Regions from separate parts of the Nanhaiella sioensis genome, predicted to be linked through region 1. Evidence: a T-box and tRNA genes for the amino acid it is inferred to sense, from the RefSeq annotation. Region 1 holds a T-box; the other holds one or more tRNA genes.
The links. A T-box is a leader RNA that pairs with one kind of tRNA and senses whether it is charged. The one in region 1 lies ahead of pheS (phenylalanine--tRNA ligase subunit alpha), so its partner is inferred to be a tRNA-Phe.
Positions count from the first base shown of each region.

Region 2: it has a tRNA-Phe gene. The T-box ahead of pheS (phenylalanine--tRNA ligase subunit alpha) is inferred to sense a tRNA for this amino acid. The anticodon was not compared.

Region 1 is NZ_JBKAEG010000001.1:3,170,334-3,180,384, forward strand. Features, by position in the region: gene V1503_RS14690 (M42 family metallopeptidase) at 1-95, shown strand, start outside; gene V1503_RS14695 (PadR family transcriptional regulator) at 436-984, opposite strand; gene V1503_RS14700 (phytoene desaturase family protein) at 1,172-2,689, shown strand; gene sspI (small acid-soluble spore protein SspI) at 2,771-2,980, opposite strand; gene V1503_RS14710 (TrmH family RNA methyltransferase) at 3,268-4,023, shown strand; T-box leader at 4,135-4,380, shown strand; gene pheS (phenylalanine--tRNA ligase subunit alpha) at 4,628-5,662, shown strand; gene pheT (phenylalanine--tRNA ligase subunit beta) at 5,678-8,092, shown strand; gene V1503_RS14725 (C1q-like domain-containing protein) at 8,268-8,885, shown strand; gene rnhC (ribonuclease HIII) at 9,063-10,013, opposite strand.
Region 2 is NZ_JBKAEG010000001.1:2,959,930-2,969,980, forward strand. Features, by position in the region: rRNA gene V1503_RS13655 (16S ribosomal RNA) at 79-1,629, shown strand; rRNA gene V1503_RS13660 (23S ribosomal RNA) at 2,110-5,040, shown strand; rRNA gene rrf (5S ribosomal RNA) at 5,181-5,296, shown strand; tRNA gene V1503_RS13670 (tRNA-Val) at 5,331-5,406, shown strand; tRNA gene V1503_RS13675 (tRNA-Thr) at 5,418-5,493, shown strand; tRNA gene V1503_RS13680 (tRNA-Lys) at 5,651-5,726, shown strand; tRNA gene V1503_RS13685 (tRNA-Leu) at 5,733-5,815, shown strand; tRNA gene V1503_RS13690 (tRNA-Gly) at 5,833-5,907, shown strand; tRNA gene V1503_RS13695 (tRNA-Leu) at 5,913-6,001, shown strand; tRNA gene V1503_RS13700 (tRNA-Arg) at 6,015-6,091, shown strand; tRNA gene V1503_RS13705 (tRNA-Pro) at 6,104-6,180, shown strand; tRNA gene V1503_RS13710 (tRNA-Ala) at 6,195-6,270, shown strand; tRNA gene V1503_RS13715 (tRNA-Met) at 6,299-6,375, shown strand; tRNA gene V1503_RS13720 (tRNA-Ile) at 6,385-6,461, shown strand; tRNA gene V1503_RS13725 (tRNA-Ser) at 6,471-6,563, shown strand; tRNA gene V1503_RS13730 (tRNA-Met) at 6,679-6,755, shown strand; tRNA gene V1503_RS13735 (tRNA-Asp) at 6,768-6,843, shown strand; tRNA gene V1503_RS13740 (tRNA-Phe) at 6,998-7,073, shown strand; tRNA gene V1503_RS13745 (tRNA-His) at 7,142-7,217, shown strand; tRNA gene V1503_RS13750 (tRNA-Gly) at 7,246-7,319, shown strand; tRNA gene V1503_RS13755 (tRNA-Ile) at 7,331-7,407, shown strand; tRNA gene V1503_RS13760 (tRNA-Asn) at 7,412-7,486, shown strand; tRNA gene V1503_RS13765 (tRNA-Ser) at 7,489-7,579, shown strand; tRNA gene V1503_RS13770 (tRNA-Glu) at 7,596-7,667, shown strand; gene glgB (1,4-alpha-glucan branching protein GlgB) at 8,251-10,051, shown strand, end outside.

The DNA of each region.
Region 1 (10,051 bases):
TTCATCGTGATGATTATGAAAACACTATTAAGCTAGTTGTAGAAGTTATTAAACAGTTAGATGAAAGTAATGTCCAAAAAATTACTTTTAATTAACAATTGTTCACACACTTTTCTATAGTAAGTTGTTGTTCATATTTTCAACGTAGCTTATCATTTGAAAAGTAACTGATCTTAGTACAACTTAAGCGTCCAATAGTAACAAAGCTTACAAAAAGATGTAAGCTTTGTTACTTATTTTTTATACAGCTGTTTTCGTATTGATTGTTGTTTTTCGTTGTAGGGTATAAGCACGTATACACCTAATGTTCGCGGCATCTTTTACCACTTTTTATAGCACTTGATAACATTAGCAACAATGTTTACGAAAAGAGCCTTAAATAATAGTGAAATATTGAAGAATCAGGTGGTAAAATATCTTCATCTTATTTAAAGGTTATTTATTGGATAATATGTCCATACTATCCTCGCACCATTGTATTGTTGCTTTTACGATTGATTGTCCATGTGATAAAGTAAGCATCCAATAATCAAAGTGAGGATCGTCCTTTTTTCTAGATATTAAGAATTGCTCAGTAGTATTTAAAGTTTGTAATATATCTTCCATTTTTTGTCGGTATTGAATTATCTGTTCAATATTTTGTTCTACAGTTAGATATTGGCCATAAAAAACCTTTAGTAATAATTCATTTTTATGGATAGGAATTTTTTCAATCGGTTTTTCCAGCCAATTTATGAACTCTTGTCTCCCTTGCTCAGTAATCGTATAAACTTTTCGATCGGGCTTTCCTTCTACTTTTTCAATATGTACAACTGCAAGTTCCTGATCTACTAGCTTCTTAAGGGTTGGATAGATTTGTCCATAACTTTCCTGCCAAAAATGCTTGATACTACTCTCAATGGTCCTTTTTATTTCATACCCAGTTAAAGGTGAATACATTAACAAGCCTAAAAGTGTGTACATCGTCTTATTCTCTCTTGACATACAATTACCTCAATTCAAATACGATTATATATATCTAAAAGTTATATATCTAAATGATATATAAAGTTTGTTAAAATGTCAAACTAAAGTTAAATATACCATTTATTTTCTATCTTGACATCTTTTGTAGCTATTTATAGAATTATATCTATAAGATATATATCTTTTTGATAAAGGGGGAAGGAAAATGTCTAGTTATGATGTATTAGTTATTGGGTCAGGAATTGGTGGACTTTGTTCTGCAGCGAGGTTATCAAAGCTTGGATACAAGGTAGCAGTTTTTGATCATCATGTTCGTCCAGGTGGTTATGCAACTAATTTTCCACGAAAAGGGCGATATGAATTTGACGTATCTTTACACGGTATTGCAAGTTTGGAAGAAGGTCAGATTTGTTATGACATCTTTTCAAAATGTGGGATGATGGATCGAATCACTCCTATAAAAAAAGAACATCCATATACTGTTGTATGGGACGGGAAGAGGATTGATATCCCACAAGACCCTGATGAATATTTAACTTATTTGCATAAAATGTTCCCACATGAAAAAGAAGGTATATCGAATTTATTTAAGGACTTAATTTCTTTCAGTAAAGAGATGAAGTTTTTGACCGATGCAACTATACCTAAGGATGAAAAGAAACAAACAATATTTATGCATGCACAGTTATTTATTAAATGGTCACAAATGTCTACTGAAGAAGTATTGAAAGAGTATGTAACAGATGAGGAGTTTATTGCAATTTTCACGTTGCTATGGCCTTACTACGGTCTGCCACCTAAAACTCTTTCTGCTCATTACTTTTTTGTACCGTGGATAGGCTATCATCTGGACGGCACTTACTATGTAAAAGGTGGTGCACAAGCAATCGCAGATGCCTTAGTCGATGTTATCCATGAAAATGGTGGAGATGTATTTTTACGTCAAGAAGTAACGGAAATTATTGTGTCGGAGCAAAAAGCGACAGGGTTAAAAACAAAAAAAGGTGATGTATTTGAAGGGAAATGGATTATTTCAAATGCGAGTCCACAAATGACATTCGCCAATTTATTAGGTGATCAGTTCAAAGGTAGTTCTTATGTTCAGGATTTAGAGAAATTAGAAATCGGCCCTTCAGTAACTCAACTATATATTGGGTTAAAAGATGATCCAGCAAAATATAATTTAGTTGATGAGGATATTGTGTTTGTGAAGGAAAAGGACCCTAGTAAAGATTACAATTACTTACAGGAAGGGCAATATACACAAGCTAATTTTGGTATAACTAATTATTACAAATTAGATCCTGAATTAAGTCCAAATGGAAAACCAATCATTGCGCTAGCCTTTATTGACTTTATTACTAATTGGCCTGAAGACAAGGAAAAATACGCGCAGAAGAAAGAAGAAGTAACAAATTATTTATTAACACAATTAGAAGAGAATTATCCAGGTATCACTAGCAGTATAGAAGTATTGGAGTTAGGTACGCCAAGAACGATGCAAAGATATACAAAGAATCCTGCAGGTGCGGTATATGGATTTTCCCAAACTGTTGATCAATCTGGATTAAATAGGTTAAGTAGACAAACACCTATTGAAAACCTGTCGTTAGTAGGGGCATGGACACGCCCTGGGGGTGGTTATCAAGGTGCTGCATTATCAGGAGTAAGTGAAGCGGATAAAATTCATGGTTGCTTACAACAATTAGTTGAATCAAGTTAATCATTAACATTGCTTTAGCACAGCGTAGGGGAGACCCTTTCTCTCCCCTATATGTTCAAAATTTCTTTCATTTGCTGTTTATCATTGTTTCAATCCATCTTCAAGTGTTTGCAACATTTCATGTTTTTCCTCTTCAGTTGCATTCTCCCAAATTACTTCAAATAAAACGCCTAGCCCAGGTAACATTTTTTCTTCTCCACGTTGAATGGCATCAACAATTGTATTTTCTAATTCTTGTTGTGAATTTCCAGATACGTTTGTAAGGATTGCTTGACGCAAGTTTAAGTTCATATTTATCATCCTCTTCATTGTGTAATGTAATATAGCGATAGTTTTTGTGTATTTCACTGTTATTATGTATAATAGGTAAAGTTTAAATATGGCTCTTTTCGTAAATTTTATTGCTATGGTCCCCATATTAGTTCCAAAAAAAGTGGTTTTACATGTTAGTTATCGTTGTATGGAAGAAAAGATGCCATGAATACTAGTTGTGTACGTGTTTATTTCTTAATACGAAAAACAATAATTAATGCAAAAACAGCCTTAAATATTGAGCAAAATAAAAGGAGTTTACTTAGTTGAGACGAATTGAATCCTCTAAAAATCCAAAAGTGAAGCAATGGAAAAAGCTTCATACAAGAAAAGAACGAGAAAAAACAGGACTTTTTCTCGTTGAAGGTTTTCATATGGTGGAAGAAGCACTACATACAAATGGTACGGTGAATGAGCTAATTATAAATGAAAAAACTGAAATACCATCAAAGTGGGATATAACGAATATAGATGTTACATACGTCAATGATGAAATAATAGCAGTTATAAGTGAAACTGAAGCACCTCAAGGTATATTTGCAGTTTGTAACAAATTAACATTGGACACTAGTTTAGATAATAAAAATAAATATTTACTTATTGATGCTGTACAGGATCCAGGAAATGTTGGAACGATCATCCGAACTGCAGAAGCGGTTGGCATTGATGCGATTGTTTTAGGAAATGGGACTGTTGATGTATATAATCCAAAGGTACTTAGGGCAACTCAAGGAGCGGTCTTTCATGTACCAGTTGTAAAAGGAAGCCTTGTCGATTGGGTGAGACTATTGAAAGAAAAGAATGTATCTATCTTTGGTACATCTTTACAAAATGGTGTCGATTATCGAGAGATTACCCCCCGATCCAAATTTGCTTTATTAGTTGGAAACGAAGGTAATGGGGTAAATGAAGAACTGCTAAAAAGTACGACATCCAACATTTATATACCTATATATGGAAAAAGTGAATCATTAAATGTTGCCGTTGCAACGGGGATTGTACTTTATCATTTTCAACAATAAGGTTGCATAAGCAATTATTTTTAAATATAATAAAGCAATAGTTATTTTGTATAAATCAAAATAGTGTAAATGAGTGTTCTGTTTCAGCACTTTGAACAACCTCTATAAATATTAAAAACTTTGACAGAGAAGAGTAGCTTATCGATCGCCATGTAGGGAGAAAATGCCGATGACTGAAAGCATTTTTATGGTAGAAATAAGTGAATTCACCTCTTGAGTTGGCACTTAGACCATTTTGGCGTTGGCTAAAATGTAAAGGTGTACCGGGCCTAGTTCCGTTATCTAAATGAAGTGAACAGCTTTCAAGACTTCGTAGCTGTTAACAAGGGTGGTACCGCGATATACCTCGTCCCTTCTTTTAGGGACGGGGTTTTATTATGCTTTCAAAGTTTGTTAAGAATTGTCTAGCTCCATTACTTGTAGGGGAGTGATTGAAGACAACAATTCACAGTTACTTAACAGTTGTTATTGAATGTCATATGTTTTCTGAGATATGTAGCTGTATTTATATGCTCGAAATCATGGCTATTTCATGGGAGATCGCGCTATAATCCAGCGTTTGTTAAAAAGCATGAAGCTTGTTAATTAAAAGGAGGTATAAAACATGCAAGAACGATTAAAGGAGCTTCAACAAGAAGCAATTGAAAAAGTTAACTTAGTAGAAGATTTAAAGCAGTTAAATGATATTCGTGTCCAATATTTAGGAAAGAAAGGCCCTATTACAGAAGTATTAAGAGGTATGGGTAAGCTATCCGCTGAGGAAAGACCTAAAATGGGGGCTTTAGCGAACGAGGTAAGAGAAGCTATTCAAACTGCATTAGAAGAAAAGAAAACGAAACTAGAAAAACAAGCAGTCGAAGAGCAATTAGCATCCGAAACAATTGATGTCACGCTGCCAGGTAGGCCGATTGCTGCTGGGAATCCACATCCTTTAACGGTCGTTATTGAAGAAATTGAAGATTTGTTCCTTGGTATGGGTTATACGATAGCAGAGGGGCCAGAGGTTGAGCAAGATTACTATAATTTTGAAGCATTAAATCTACCTAAAGGACACCCTGCCCGTGATATGCAGGATTCCTTCTTTATATTAAACGATATTTTACTTCGGACACATACTTCACCAGTGCAAGTAAGAACGATGGAAAAACATCAAGGTAAAGGGCCTGTGAAAATCATTTGTCCAGGGAGAGTGTATCGACGAGATACCGACGATGCAACACACTCGCATCAATTTATGCAAATAGAAGGACTTGTAGTTGATGAAAATATTAGCTTAAGCGATTTAAAAGGTACGTTAGAAGTATTCGCAAAGAAAATGTTTGGTGATGAAAGGGAAATTCGTCTTCGTCCTAGCTTTTTCCCGTTTACAGAACCATCGGTTGAAGTTGATATTTCATGTATGAAATGTAGTGGTAAAGGTTGTAACATTTGTAAAGGTACAGGCTGGATTGAAGTACTAGGGTCAGGGATGGTGCATCCAAACGTGCTTGAAATGGCGGGTTTTGACTCGAAAAAATATTCAGGCTTTGCCTTTGGAATGGGTCCAGATCGAATAGCGATGTTGAAATACGGAATTGATGACATACGTCACTTATATACAAATGATCTTCGTTTCTTAAAACAATTTAACCGAGCTTAATGAGGAGGGATAAACATGTTAGTCTCATATAAATGGTTACAGCAATATGTCGATGCATCTGCTGTAACTCCTGAAGAACTTGCAGAAAAATTTAATCGTACTGGTATTGAAGTAGAAGTAGTAGAATCTTTAAATAAGGGCATAAAAAATGTTGTTGTTGGTCATGTGTTGTCAAAGGAGCAGCATCCAAATGCTGATAAACTAAGCGTATGTAGCGTTGATATCGGTGATAGTGAACCTGTTCAAATTATTTGTGGTGCGGCAAATGTCGCTGCAGGACAAAAGGTAGCCGTTGCAAAAGTAGGTGCGGTATTACCTGGAAACTTCAAAATTAAAAAAGCGAAGTTAAGAGGCGAGGAATCCCATGGGATGATTTGTTCACTTCAAGAGCTAGGAATTGAAGCGAAGGTCATTCAAAAAGATTATGCAACAGGTATCTTTGTTTTTCCTAACGATGTTGAAGTTGGTAGTGACGCACTCGAACAGCTTAACTTAGATGATCATGTGTTGGAGTTGGAGTTAACAGCGAATCGATCTGATTGTTTAAATATGTTAGGTGTGGCGTATGAAGTAGGTGCAATGTTGGGGAAAGAGGTTGAACTTCCTCGTTTTCAACTACAGGAAAGCAATGACATGGCTTCAGATTTAGTTTCAGTGAATATTGAAGATCATGACGCTAATCCACTATATATTGCTAAGGTAATAAAAAATGTCAAAGTAGGTCCATCACCTTTGTGGTTACAAACTCGCCTTATGGCAGCGGGTATTAGACCGATCAATAATGTAGTTGATATTACGAATTATGTCCTACTTGAATATGGTCAACCATTACATGCGTTTGATTATGACCGTTTTGGATCAAAAGAGGTACTTGTGCGTCGTGCTAAACCTGGAGAGGAGCTTACTACGCTAGATGATGTAAAACGCTCATTAACAGAAGATGACCTTGTCATTACAAATGGAAATGAGCCTGTAGCGCTTGCTGGGGTTATGGGTGGAGCTGATTCTGAGGTCCGTGAAGATACTACAACGATTTTATTGGAAGCTGCTTACTTTAACAGTGGTGTCGTACGAAGTAGTTCTAAAAGCCATGGATTAAGGAGCGATTCAAGTGCGCGTTTTGAAAAAGGTATAGATCCGAAACGAACGCAAGAAGCGGCAAATCGAGCAGCATATTTAATGATGGAATATGCTGGAGGAGAAATCGCTGGTGATGAGGCCATCAGTGATACACTACAATTACAACCTGTTGTCGTGTCGGTGTCTGTCCAACAAATCAATCGTTTACTCGGGACGTCAATTTCGAATGAAGAAGTTGGTAGCATTTTTCATAATCTCCAGTTCTCATATACTGTAGATAATGATGTTTTTGTTGTCACTGTTCCAACAAGAAGAAACGATATTTCAATTCCAGAAGATTTAGTTGAAGAAGTAGGGAGATTATACGGTTATGATAATGTCAAATCGACTCTCCCTATCGGTGAAGCTAGACCAGGTATATTGACTCCTTATCAAGCGAAACGTCGTAAAGTACGTCGTTATCTTGAAGGAGCAGGCTTATATCAAGTAGTGAATTACTCATTAACGAGTGAGGAAAAAGTGAAACAGTTTGCATTAGAAGAGGCAGAGCCAGTGCGTTTAGCCATGCCGATGAGTGAAGAGCGCAGCATGCTACGTTTAAGTTTAATACCTCATTTACTTGATGTAGTAAAACATAATAGTGCTCGACAAATTGAAGATATTGCAATTTATGAAACAGCATCAGTATTTGTATCATCTGATAAAGATGCACTGCCAAATGAAAAGGAACATGTTGCTGGAGCATTGACTGGCCTTTGGTCATCCCACTTATGGCAAGGTGAGAAGAAAGCAGTAGATTTCTATGTCGCAAAAGGTGTTTTAGATGGCTTATTTAGCCACTTGGGTTTGGAGGAGCGCATTCAATACAAACAAATAAAACAAGATCTTCTTCATCCAGGTCGAACTGCACAAATCTTACTAGATGGAGACGTATTAGGTATCATTGGTCAACTTCATCCAATCACTCAAAATGAACTTGATTTACAAGAGACTTACGTATTTGAATTGTCATTAGAAAAGCTACTTCAAGCTGAAGTTTCGGAACTTAAATATAATCTCATTCCGCGCTTTCCTTCAATTACTAGAGATATAGCACTCGTTGTCAATAGTGAAGTAGCAGTTGGTGATTTAAAGAAAACAATTATAGAAGCGGGTGGAGATCTGTTAAAGAATGTTTCGATCTTTGATTTATACGAAGGTGAGCATATGGAGCAAGGCAAAAAATCAGTAGCCTTCTCTTTACGCTATTTAGATCCAGAACGTACGCTTACTGATGAAGAGGTAACCTCTGTCCATGAAAATGTTTTAAAGGCTGTCGAAAATCAGTTCGATGCAAAATTAAGAGGTTAGTTTTGAACTATCATACTAACCGTGTTAATAAACATTAACAAAAGGTGTCTCGAGTTATATCGGGACACTTTTTTTATGTTAAGGCCTTTATTGTAAAAAAATGTATATGAATCCAAACACATATAAAGGTTTTTCATATATATGATTACAACTATGCAAGATGAGAGGTGAGAGAATGGAAAGTGAAAATTGTAAGTGTAAAGTGGTTCCACAACTACCATCTGGCCCACAAGGACCACCAGGTCCACCTGGATTAAGAGGGCTACAAGGAGCACGAGGACCGCAAGGACTACAAGGAACACAAGGAGCTACTGGTCCACCTGGATTAGATGGTGTTCAAGGCCCACAAGGAGCTACTGGTCCACCAGGCCCAGTACCGATGCTTAGTTTTAGAGCAGAAACTGGTGGTCAGGATATTCCAGATCCTTCAACCGCTTTAAAAGTAACATTCCCAAATGAAGATTTTGAATTTGGTGGAAACAATTATGATACTAGTACTTCCATATTTACTGCACCTTCGGATGGTGTTTATCATTTTAGTACATCGATACAAATTGAGACTTCGGATGGTGATGCCCAAACTACAATTAATTTAGTACAAAATAGCTTAACTAACATATCATGTCAATCAATTGAGGGACCGGGATGTTGTACCACAGATACGTTAATTCAATTGCAAAGCTTAGATACAATATGCGTTACAATAGATTATGATAGCCAACAGAGTGCGAATGGAAGTATTCCAATTAATAGAGTATCATGCCTCACTGGACATATGGTTCATACAACATAATGAACTTCAAAGGAAGTCATGAATATGAAAAAGTGTCTCGGATCAATACGAGACACTTTTTTATATGCATGCTCTTCTTCTAGTTAGTTCATAATTTTGTACATACATAAGGGAAGAAAGGCGCTATGGTGTTTGTGCAATAGCATTATATAATGGTTATCCTATCACTGTTTATCTTTATACTAATTTCTTCGCCTTCTCGGTATTTGCGAAATGGTATTTAGTAAATTGTTTTAGCTTTTGAATACCGAACTTTGAAATTACTTTCGCAGCTGCTTTGTCAACATGGGCGCCAGCTCCTTTTGGTAGCTCCATCCCACATTCTTTACTCAATTTAGTCATTTCTTTCAAAAATGCGTATCGTGCAATTATTGACGCAGCAGCTACAGCCATATGGATACCTTCAGCTTTCGTACTGAAATAAACATGGTCTTTAACGATTGTTCGCTCTTTTTGTAAATGTTTATAATAAGTCGACGGTTCAGCGAATTGATCAATTAATATTCCGTCATGCTTCGCTGGTTCAATTTTCTTTAATACGTGTTGAATAGCACGGTTATGTAGAATAGCTTTCATTTTTCCTTGGGTCATACCGCTAGTTTGTAGGTCATTATATTTTTCATTATGTAAAATAAGTAAACTATATGGAATGATTGATATGATGTCTTTTGCAATAGAACAAATCTTTTCATCTGTTAAGCCTTTCGAATCTTTCACTCCTAATTCCTTCAATAACGGAATGTGTTTTGTTTCAACGAAGGTAGCGACTACAGTAATAGGTCCGAAATAGTCGCCAGTCCCTACTTCATCAGAGCCGATAATTGAAAGAGTTGAAATATTATCTGGCGGGGAATACTTTGTTTTCGCAGCTCCTTGTGTGGAACTCTTGTTAATCTTGTTACTAGAAGTTGAAGAGCTGTTTTGTTGTGACTCCCAAAGCTGTGCTTCCTGGCTTCCTTCTTTGCCTTGAAATAATACTTTTCCTGAACGATATGCAGTTATAGTAAACGTTGGTCCCTTAGCTATAAAAATAGCTCCTGGTGGTAAAGCACCACCACTAATATTTTCATAGTGTTTTTTCATTTTATTGATGGTAGCTTTATCAACTGTAATAACAGAATTAGCCAACTATAAACAACCCCTTCACAGATTCATTTTATGAAGTA
Region 2 (10,051 bases), 210 kb from region 1:
CAGAACAATGTTCTTTGAAAACTAAACAAAACAAAAGCGTCAACGTTAATTTTTTTTGAACAAATGAGCAATCAAACTTTATTGGAGAGTTTGATCCTGGCTCAGGACGAACGCTGGCGGCGTGCCTAATACATGCAAGTCGAGCGAACCAAAGGGAGCTTGCTCCCGGAGGTTAGCGGCGGACGGGTGAGTAACACGTGGGCAACCTACCTGTAAGATTGGGATAACTTCGGGAAACCGGAGCTAATACCGAATAACAATAAGAACCACATGGTTCTTATTTGAAAGATGGCTTCGGCTATCACTTACGGATGGGCCCGCGGCGCATTAGCTAGTTGGTGAGGTAACGGCTCACCAAGGCGACGATGCGTAGCCGACCTGAGAGGGTGATCGGCCACACTGGGACTGAGACACGGCCCAGACTCCTACGGGAGGCAGCAGTAGGGAATCTTCCGCAATGGACGAAAGTCTGACGGAGCAACGCCGCGTGAGTGAAGAAGGTTTTCGGATCGTAAAACTCTGTTGTTAGGGAAGAACAAGTATCGTTCGAATAGGGCGGTACCTTGACGGTACCTAACCAGAAAGCCACGGCTAACTACGTGCCAGCAGCCGCGGTAATACGTAGGTGGCAAGCGTTGTCCGGAATTATTGGGCGTAAAGCGCGCGCAGGCGGTTCCTTAAGTCTGATGTGAAAGCCCACGGCTCAACCGTGGAGGGTCATTGGAAACTGGGGAACTTGAGTGCAGAAGAGGAGAGTGGAATTCCACGTGTAGCGGTGAAATGCGTAGAGATGTGGAGGAACACCAGTGGCGAAGGCGACTCTCTGGTCTGTAACTGACGCTGAGGTGCGAAAGCGTGGGGAGCGAACAGGATTAGATACCCTGGTAGTCCACGCCGTAAACGATGAGTGCTAAGTGTTAGAGGGTTTCCGCCCTTTAGTGCTGCAGCTAACGCATTAAGCACTCCGCCTGGGGAGTACGACCGCAAGGTTGAAACTCAAAGGAATTGACGGGGGCCCGCACAAGCGGTGGAGCATGTGGTTTAATTCGAAGCAACGCGAAGAACCTTACCAGGTCTTGACATCCTCTGCCAACCCTAGAGATAGGGCGTTCCCCTTCGGGGGACAGAGTGACAGGTGGTGCATGGTTGTCGTCAGCTCGTGTCGTGAGATGTTGGGTTAAGTCCCGCAACGAGCGCAACCCTTGATCTTAGTTGCCAGCATTAAGTTGGGCACTCTAAGGTGACTGCCGGTGACAAACCGGAGGAAGGTGGGGATGACGTCAAATCATCATGCCCCTTATGACCTGGGCTACACACGTGCTACAATGGATGGTACAAAGGGCAGCAAAACCGCGAGGTTAAGCGAATCCCATAAAACCATTCTCAGTTCGGATTGCAGGCTGCAACTCGCCTGCATGAAGCCGGAATCGCTAGTAATCGCGGATCAGCATGCCGCGGTGAATACGTTCCCGGGCCTTGTACACACCGCCCGTCACACCACGAGAGTTTGTAACACCCGAAGTCGGTGGGGTAACCGTAAGGAGCCAGCCGCCTAAGGTGGGACAGATGATTGGGGTGAAGTCGTAACAAGGTAGCCGTATCGGAAGGTGCGGCTGGATCACCTCCTTTCTAAGGAAATATGTGAAGCTAGACTTCATATAAAAAGACGCTTTTGTTTTTGTTTAGTTTTGAGAGAACATTCTCTCAAAATGAAGAAGGTAAACAACAAGCTGACGAAGAAATTCGATGGCTATTTTTTACCGATGTTCCTTGAAAACTAGATAATAACGACACATTCATTGAAGAAAGTGAAAATCTTTTTTCATTATTTGATGACGGTTTGACCGTTGGTCAAATAAAAAAAGCAAATTAGCAACGAGAAGGTCGAGGAAGCAAAGTTCTGGAGCAGCGGAGTGTATCTTGCATACATGAGCAGTGGAAGAACGAAGCTGACGATGAGATTCGAAGTTGATCATTTGTTTAAAAATTAATGAGAAGCAAAGAGTACAAGGCGTCGAGTTTCCGAGTAGCGGAGCGTACGTTTTTGGGTACGTGAGCAACGGAGGAAGCGAAGACAACGCAGTAATCTGCCGCTTATCATTTATTTAAGGTTAAGTTAGAAAGGGCGCACGGTGAATGCCTTGGCACTAGGAGCCGATGAAGGACGGGACTAACACCGAAATGCTTCGGGGAGCTGTAAGTAAGCATCGATCCGGAGATATCCGAATGGGGAAACCCACTGTTCGTAATGGAGCAGTATCAATATCTGAATACATAGGGTATTGAAGGCAGACCCGGGGAACTGAAACATCTAAGTACCCGGAGGAAGAGAAAGCAAAAGCGATTTCCTGAGTAGCGGCGAGCGAAACGGAATAAGCCCAAACCAAGAGGCTTGCCTCTTGGGGTTGTAGGACACTCTATACGGAGTTACAAAGGAACGGAGTAGACGAAGCGATCTGGAAAGGTCCGTCGAAGAAGGTAACAACCCTGTAGTTGAAACTTCGTTCCCTCCAGAGTGGATCCTGAGTACGGCGGGACACGTGAAATCCCGTCGGAAGCTGGGAGGACCATCTCCCAAGGCTAAATACTCCCTAGTGACCGATAGTGAACCAGTACCGTGAGGGAAAGGTGAAAAGCACCCCGGAAGGGGAGTGAAAGAGATCCTGAAACCGTGTGCCTACAAGTAGTCAGAGCCCGTTAATGGGTGATGGCGTGCCTTTTGTAGAATGAACCGGCGAGTTACGATCCCGTGCAAGGTTAAGTTGAAGAGACGGAGCCGCAGCGAAAGCGAGTCTGAATAGGGCGAAATAGTACGTGGTCGTAGACCCGAAACCAAGTGATCTACCCATGTCCAGGGTGAAGTTCAGGTAACACTGAATGGAGGCCCGAACCCACGCACGTTGAAAAGTGCGGGGATGAGGTGTGGGTAGGGGTGAAATGCCAATCGAACTTGGAGATAGCTGGTTCTCTCCGAAATAGCTTTAGGGCTAGCCTCAAGTGAAGAGTCTTGGAGGTAGAGCACTGATTGGACTAGGGGCCCCCAACGGGTTACCGAATTCAGTCAAACTCCGAATGCCAAAGACTTATACTTGGGAGTCAGACTGCGAGTGATAAGATCCGTAGTCGAAAGGGAAACAGCCCAGACCACCAGCTAAGGTCCCAAAGTATACGTTAAGTGGAAAAGGATGTGGAGTTGCATAGACAACCAGGATGTTGGCTTAGAAGCAGCCACCATTTAAAGAGTGCGTAATAGCTCACTGGTCGAGTGACTCTGCGCCGAAAATGTACCGGGGCTAAACGTATCACCGAAGCTGTGGACTGTCCTTACGGACAGTGGTAGGAGAGCGTTCTAAGTGCAGCGAAGCTAGACCGAGAGGACTGGTGGAGCGCTTAGAAGTGAGAATGCCGGTATGAGTAGCGAAAGAGGGGTGAGAATCCCCTCCACCGAATGCCTAAGGTTTCCTGAGGAAGGCTCGTCCGCTCAGGGTAAGTCGGGACCTAAGCCGAGGCCGAAAGGCGTAGGCGATGGACAACAGGTTGAGATTCCTGTACCACCTCCTCACCATTTGAGCAATGGGGGGACGCAGAAGGATAGGGTAAGCGCACTGTTGGATATGTGCGTCCAAGCAGTTAGGCTGACAAGTAGGTAAATCCGCTTGTCATAAAGGCTGAGCTGTGATGGCGAGGGAAATATAGTACCGAAGTTCCTGATTCCACACTGCCAAGAAAAGCCTCTAGCGAGGTGAGAGGTGCCCGTACCGCAAACCGACACAGGTAGGCGAGGAGAGAATCCTAAGGTGAGCGAGAGAACTCTCGTTAAGGAACTCGGCAAAATGACCCCGTAACTTCGGGAGAAGGGGTGCTTTTTAGGGTGAATAGCCCTGAGAAGCCGCAGTGAAAAGGCCCAGGCGACTGTTTAGCAAAAACACAGGTCTCTGCGAAGCCGCAAGGCGAAGTATAGGGGCTGACACCTGCCCGGTGCTGGAAGGTTAAGAGGAGGGGTTATCCGTAAGGAGAAGCTCTGAATCGAAGCCCCAGTAAACGGCGGCCGTAACTATAACGGTCCTAAGGTAGCGAAATTCCTTGTCGGGTAAGTTCCGACCCGCACGAAAGGTGTAACGATCTGGGCACTGTCTCAACGAGAGACTCGGTGAAATTATAGTACCTGTGAAGATGCAGGTTACCCGCGACAGGACGGAAAGACCCCGTGGAGCTTTACTGTAGCCTGATATTGAATTTTGGTACAGCTTGTACAGGATAGGTAGGAGCCGTAGAAACCGGAGCGCTAGCTTCGGTGGAGGCGTCGGTGGGATACTACCCTGGCTGTATTGAAATTCTAACCTACGGAGCTAATCGCTTCGGGAGACAGTGTCAGGTGGGCAGTTTGACTGGGGCGGTCGCCTCCTAAAAAGTAACGGAGGCGCCCAAAGGTTCCCTCAGAATGGTTGGAAATCATTCGAAGAGTGCAAAGGCATAAGGGAGCTTGACTGCGAGACCTACAAGTCGAGCAGGGACGAAAGTCGGGCTTAGTGATCCGGTGGTTCCGCATGGAAGGGCCATCGCTCAACGGATAAAAGCTACCCCGGGGATAACAGGCTTATCTCCCCCAAGAGTCCACATCGACGGGGAGGTTTGGCACCTCGATGTCGGCTCATCGCATCCTGGGGCTGTAGTCGGTCCCAAGGGTTGGGCTGTTCGCCCATTAAAGCGGTACGCGAGCTGGGTTCAGAACGTCGTGAGACAGTTCGGTCCCTATCCGTCGTGGGCGTAGGAAATTTGAGAGGAGCTGTCCTTAGTACGAGAGGACCGGGATGGACACACCGCTGGTGTACCAGTTGTCCTGCCAAGGGCATAGCTGGGTAGCTATGTGTGGAAGGGATAAGTGCTGAAAGCATCTAAGCATGAAGCCCCCCTCAAGATGAGATTTCCCATAGCGTAAGCTAGTAAGATCCCTCGAAGATGACGAGGTTGATAGGTCTGAGGTGGAAGCGTGGTGACACGTGGAGCTGACAGATACTAATAGATCGAGGACTTAACCAAGTTAGAAATGCAGAGCAAGCTTTGTTCAATGAATGTCTATTATCTAGTTTTGAGGGAATAAAAACTTTAAAAAAAGTTAAATTTTCTCTTGATAAATCTCGATAAATTAGTATAATAAGATTTGTCGCTAATAAAATAAGCCTGGTGATGATGGCGAAGAGGTCACACCCGTTCCCATACCGAACACGGAAGTTAAGCTCTTCAGCGCCGATGGTAGTTGGGGGTTTCCCCCTGTGAGAGTAGGACATTGCCAGACTTAAATATAGGACATGTTATGATGTTTCTATATCGGAGGATTAGCTCAGCTGGGAGAGCACTTGCCTTACAAGCAAGGGGTCGGCGGTTCGATCCCGTCATCCTCCACCATTAAATATTAAGCCGGTGTAGCTCAACTGGTAGAGCAACTGACTTGTAATCAGTAGGTTGGGGGTTCAAGTCCTCTCGCCGGCACCATTTGTTTATGAGCCATTAGCTCAGTTGGTAGAGCACGATCGAATTATCGTCGTAGCTTAACCACAGCGCACAAATCGATAAGCTTCATGAGTATTCATGTAGAGATTTGGGTGTCTCGTTATAAGTAAATAATATATATTTAAACTTTTTAGTTTATGAGCCATTAGCTCAGTTGGTAGAGCATCTGACTTTTAATCAGAGGGTCAGAGGTTCGAGTCCTCTATGGCTCACCATTTTACGCGGGTGTGGCGGAATTGGCAGACGCGCTAGACTTAGGATCTAGTGTCCTTGTGACGTGGGGGTTCAAGTCCCTTCACCCGCATTACTTTAATAAGATTAGCGGAAGTAGTTCAGTGGTAGAACACCACCTTGCCAAGGTGGGGGTCGCGGGTTCGAATCCCGTCTTCCGCTCCAATGCTGCCGGGGTGGTGGAATTGGCAGACACACAGGACTTAAAATCCTGCGGTAGGTGACTACCGTGCCGGTTCAAGTCCGGCCCTCGGCACCATTTACACTAAGATGCGCCCGTAGCTCAATTGGATAGAGCGTCTGACTACGGATCAGAAGGTTATGGGTTCGACTCCTTTCGGGCGCGCCATCTAGTGAATAACGGGAAGTAGCTCAGCTTGGTAGAGCACATGGTTTGGGACCATGGGGTCGCAGGTTCGAATCCTGTCTTCCCGACCACTTATAATAATTAAGGGGCCTTAGCTCAGCTGGGAGAGCGCCTGCCTTGCACGCAGGAGGTCAGCGGTTCGATCCCGCTAGGCTCCACCAATAAAATATCATTTATATAAATTAACTTGGCGGTGTAGCTCAGCTGGCTAGAGCGTACGGTTCATACCCGTGAGGTCGGGGGTTCGATCCCCTCCGCCGCTACCAAGTAAACAAGGACCTTTAGCTCAGCTGGTTAGAGCAGACGGCTCATAACCGTCCGGTCGTAGGTTCGAGTCCTACAAGGTCCACCATATAATGTTGGAGGAATACCCAAGTCCGGCTGAAGGGATCGGTCTTGAAAACCGACAGGGGTGTCAAAGCCCGCGGGGGTTCGAATCCCTCTTCCTCCGCCATTTTTATTTTCTTAATAACAACAGCGTACCGATGTTAAACATTAAGAAGAGGCACTTAGAAGTCAAGATGGTTACGTGAGAAATGTGTATTGAGAAAATATAAATTTACTATTATCGCGGGGTGGAGCAGTCTGGTAGCTCGTCGGGCTCATAACCCGAAGGTCGCAGGTTCAAATCCTGTCCCCGCAACCAATGAATAAATGTGGTCCCGTGGTGTAGCGGTTAACATGCCTGCCTGTCACGCAGGAGATCGCGGGTTCGATTCCCGTCGGGACCGCCATTATTAAAAAAATGGCTCGGTAGCTCAGTCGGTAGAGCAGAACGTAAACATCTTGAGATACTTCAATGTAGTTCTGAGAGGAGCAATGTCTTGCAAAGAGATGTGACGAGCAAAGTGTTATATCTATTTAGAAAGTTTAATTTTATTATTGTTTGGCTCGGTAGCTCAGTCGGTAGAGCAAAGGACTGAAAATCCTTGTGTCGGCGGTTCGATTCCGTCCCGAGCCACCATTTATGGGTTAAGAGTATATTATCTCTATCCGTCAATCTTCAGTTAGTAAATACACATATATATTATGGCGGTTGTGGCGAAGTGGTTAACGCATCGGATTGTGGCTCCGACATTCGTGGGTTCGATTCCCATCAGTCGCCCCATTTAAAAATTATATACCTAAAAAAAATTGCGGGTGTAGTTTAGTGGTAAAACCTCAGCCTTCCAAGCTGATGTCGTGAGTTCGATTCTCATCACCCGCTCCATTTCAAATAATGGGCCTATAGCTCAGCTGGTTAGAGCGCACGCCTGATAAGCGTGAGGTCGATGGTTCGAGTCCATTTAGGCCCACCATTATTCCACAGTAGCTCAGTGGTAGAGCTATCGGCTGTTAACCGATCGGTCGCAGGTTCGAATCCTGCCTGTGGAGCCATTGGAGAAGTACTCAAGTGGCTGAAGAGGCGCCCCTGCTAAGGGTGTAGGTCGCGTAAGCGGCGCGAGGGTTCAAATCCCTCCTTCTCCGCCAGTTTTATATATATTATGGCCCGTTGGTCAAGTGGTTAAGACACCGCCCTTTCACGGCGGTAACACGGGTTCGAATCCCGTACGGGTCATCCATTTAGACATTGCACATTGTGCAGTGTCTTTTTTGTGTTGTGTTTGGCATGACAAAAATAAAATATGAAGGGCGGATTGATTGGTTTGCTTAGGAAGTTTTACTTTGTCATTTTTTTTACTCCTCTTCACAGTAGTTCCCTTTTGTTCATTCCATAAGGTAGATTCATACTGTTTATTCGAAGTGCTTAATTTACGGAATCATAGTGTTTGAACTATATGAATGGTTAGGACGAAAGTAACTCCGAAACGAATAGATAATTTGATTGCTTTTACAACGTGAGCATTCTCAGTGTAATTATTAACCCTCAAATATAAATAATATTGTAAAGTTATTCTTCATATGAAAATGTAATTGCGTTTTTAAAAATATACCGAATAAATTAAATATCCTTTTATTTTAAATGAACATTCTAATTGTATGCGCTTACATTATTCGTTTTTTAACTATGATATGAGCTTTTATGACATATTATGTAGAATGATGTAGTAAAAATACGAATCATTTTAAAAGGAATTATTATTTTATTCGTGAATAATTAATATTAATGAAAACTATATTTTGAAAAGAGGGGAAATACATTGACAGTAAGCGCGCCTCCAACAGATTTTGATTTGCATTTATTTCATGAGGGCTCTTTATTCCAAAGTCATATGCTATTCGGTGCACATATTTGTCAAAAGGGTGACGTCATTGAGGGAACACGATTTTGTGTTTGGGCTCCACATGCTCAGAGCGTAAGTGTAGTAGGGACTTTTAATGATTGGAATGGAAAAAACTTTGAGCTTGAGAAAATAAATGATGAGGGAGTATGGCATCTTTTTATGCCTGTTAATTTAGCGGGTGAGATTTACAAGTATGAAATTGTCACACCGTCTAATCAAAAAATACTAAAATCAGATCCCTATGCATTTTACTCTGAAGAACGGCCTCAAACAGGGTCAATTGTTTATAATATGAGTTCCTATAAGTGGAGAGATAAAAAATGGCAAAATCGAAAACAAAAGAACGTACAATCTAAACCTGTTTTTATTTATGAGTTACATTTTGGGTCTTGGAAAACAAAAGCTGATGGGAGCCATTATTCATATAGTGAATTAGCGGAGTTGTTAATTCCGTATGTTGTAGAAAATGGCTATACACACATAGAACTATTACCACTTATTGAACATCCATTGGACATTTCTTGGGGTTATCAAGGGGTAGGTTATTTTTCAGCTACGAGTAGATATGGATCTCCACATGAGTTAATGAAGTTTATAGATCTATGCCATCAACAAGGAATTGGCGTTATTTTAGATTGGGTTCCAGGTCATTTCTGCAAGGATAATCATGGGCTATATATGTTTGATGGCCAGCCTACATATGAATATGAAAATTCACAAGATCGAGAAAATCCAGTTTGGGGAACTGCTAACTTTGATCTAGGCAAGCCTGAAGTTCAAAGCTTTCTAATTTCGAATGCACTTTTTTGGATTGAGCATTTTCATATTGATGGCTTTAGAGTTGATGCTGTAGCTAATATGATTTATTGGCCTAGTACAGATGGACATCAACATCTTAATAAAGGAGCCATATCATTTTTACAAAAAATTAATGAAGTTATTTCCTTTTATGCACCTGAAACGTTAGTGATTGCGGAGGATTCGACTGACTTCCCTCAAGTAACAGGAAATGTATCAGCAGGAGGTTTAGGATTTAGTTACAAATGGAATATGGGTTGGATGAATGATATCTTGACTTACATGAAGGCTGAGTTCAGTGACCGTCAATATTTACATGACAAAGTAACTTTCTCACTTCTATATGCATTTTCAGAGAAATTTGTATTACCACTATCGCATGACGAGGTTGTTCATGGTAAGAAATCACTGTTAAATAAAATGCCTGGTGACTATTGGCAGAAATTTGCCCAGCTTCGCCTTTTATACGGCTATTTAATAGCACATCCTGGTAAGAAATTGTTATTTATGGGTGGAGAATTTGGACAATTTGATGAATGGAAAGATCAAGAACAATTAGATTGGAACTTGCAAGATTTTGTCATGCATCAAAAACTTCATGCATATGTTAAAGAGTTACTTAAAATTTATAAAAGAAATAAAGCTTTATATGAAATGGATGATACTCATGACGGTTTCGAATGGATTGATGTAAACAATCATGAGCAATCAATATTTTCATTTATTAGAAAAGGAAAAAATGAACAGGACTTTTTAATTATCGTATGTAATTTCACTGCTACAGTTTACCATGATTATATAGTTGGTGTTCCGAGCAAAGGTGAGTATCGGGAAATTCTAAATAGTGACGAATTGGATTTTGGAGGTGCTGGAAATAGAAATAGCAAAAAAATAATTAGTAACAAAGGCACATATCATG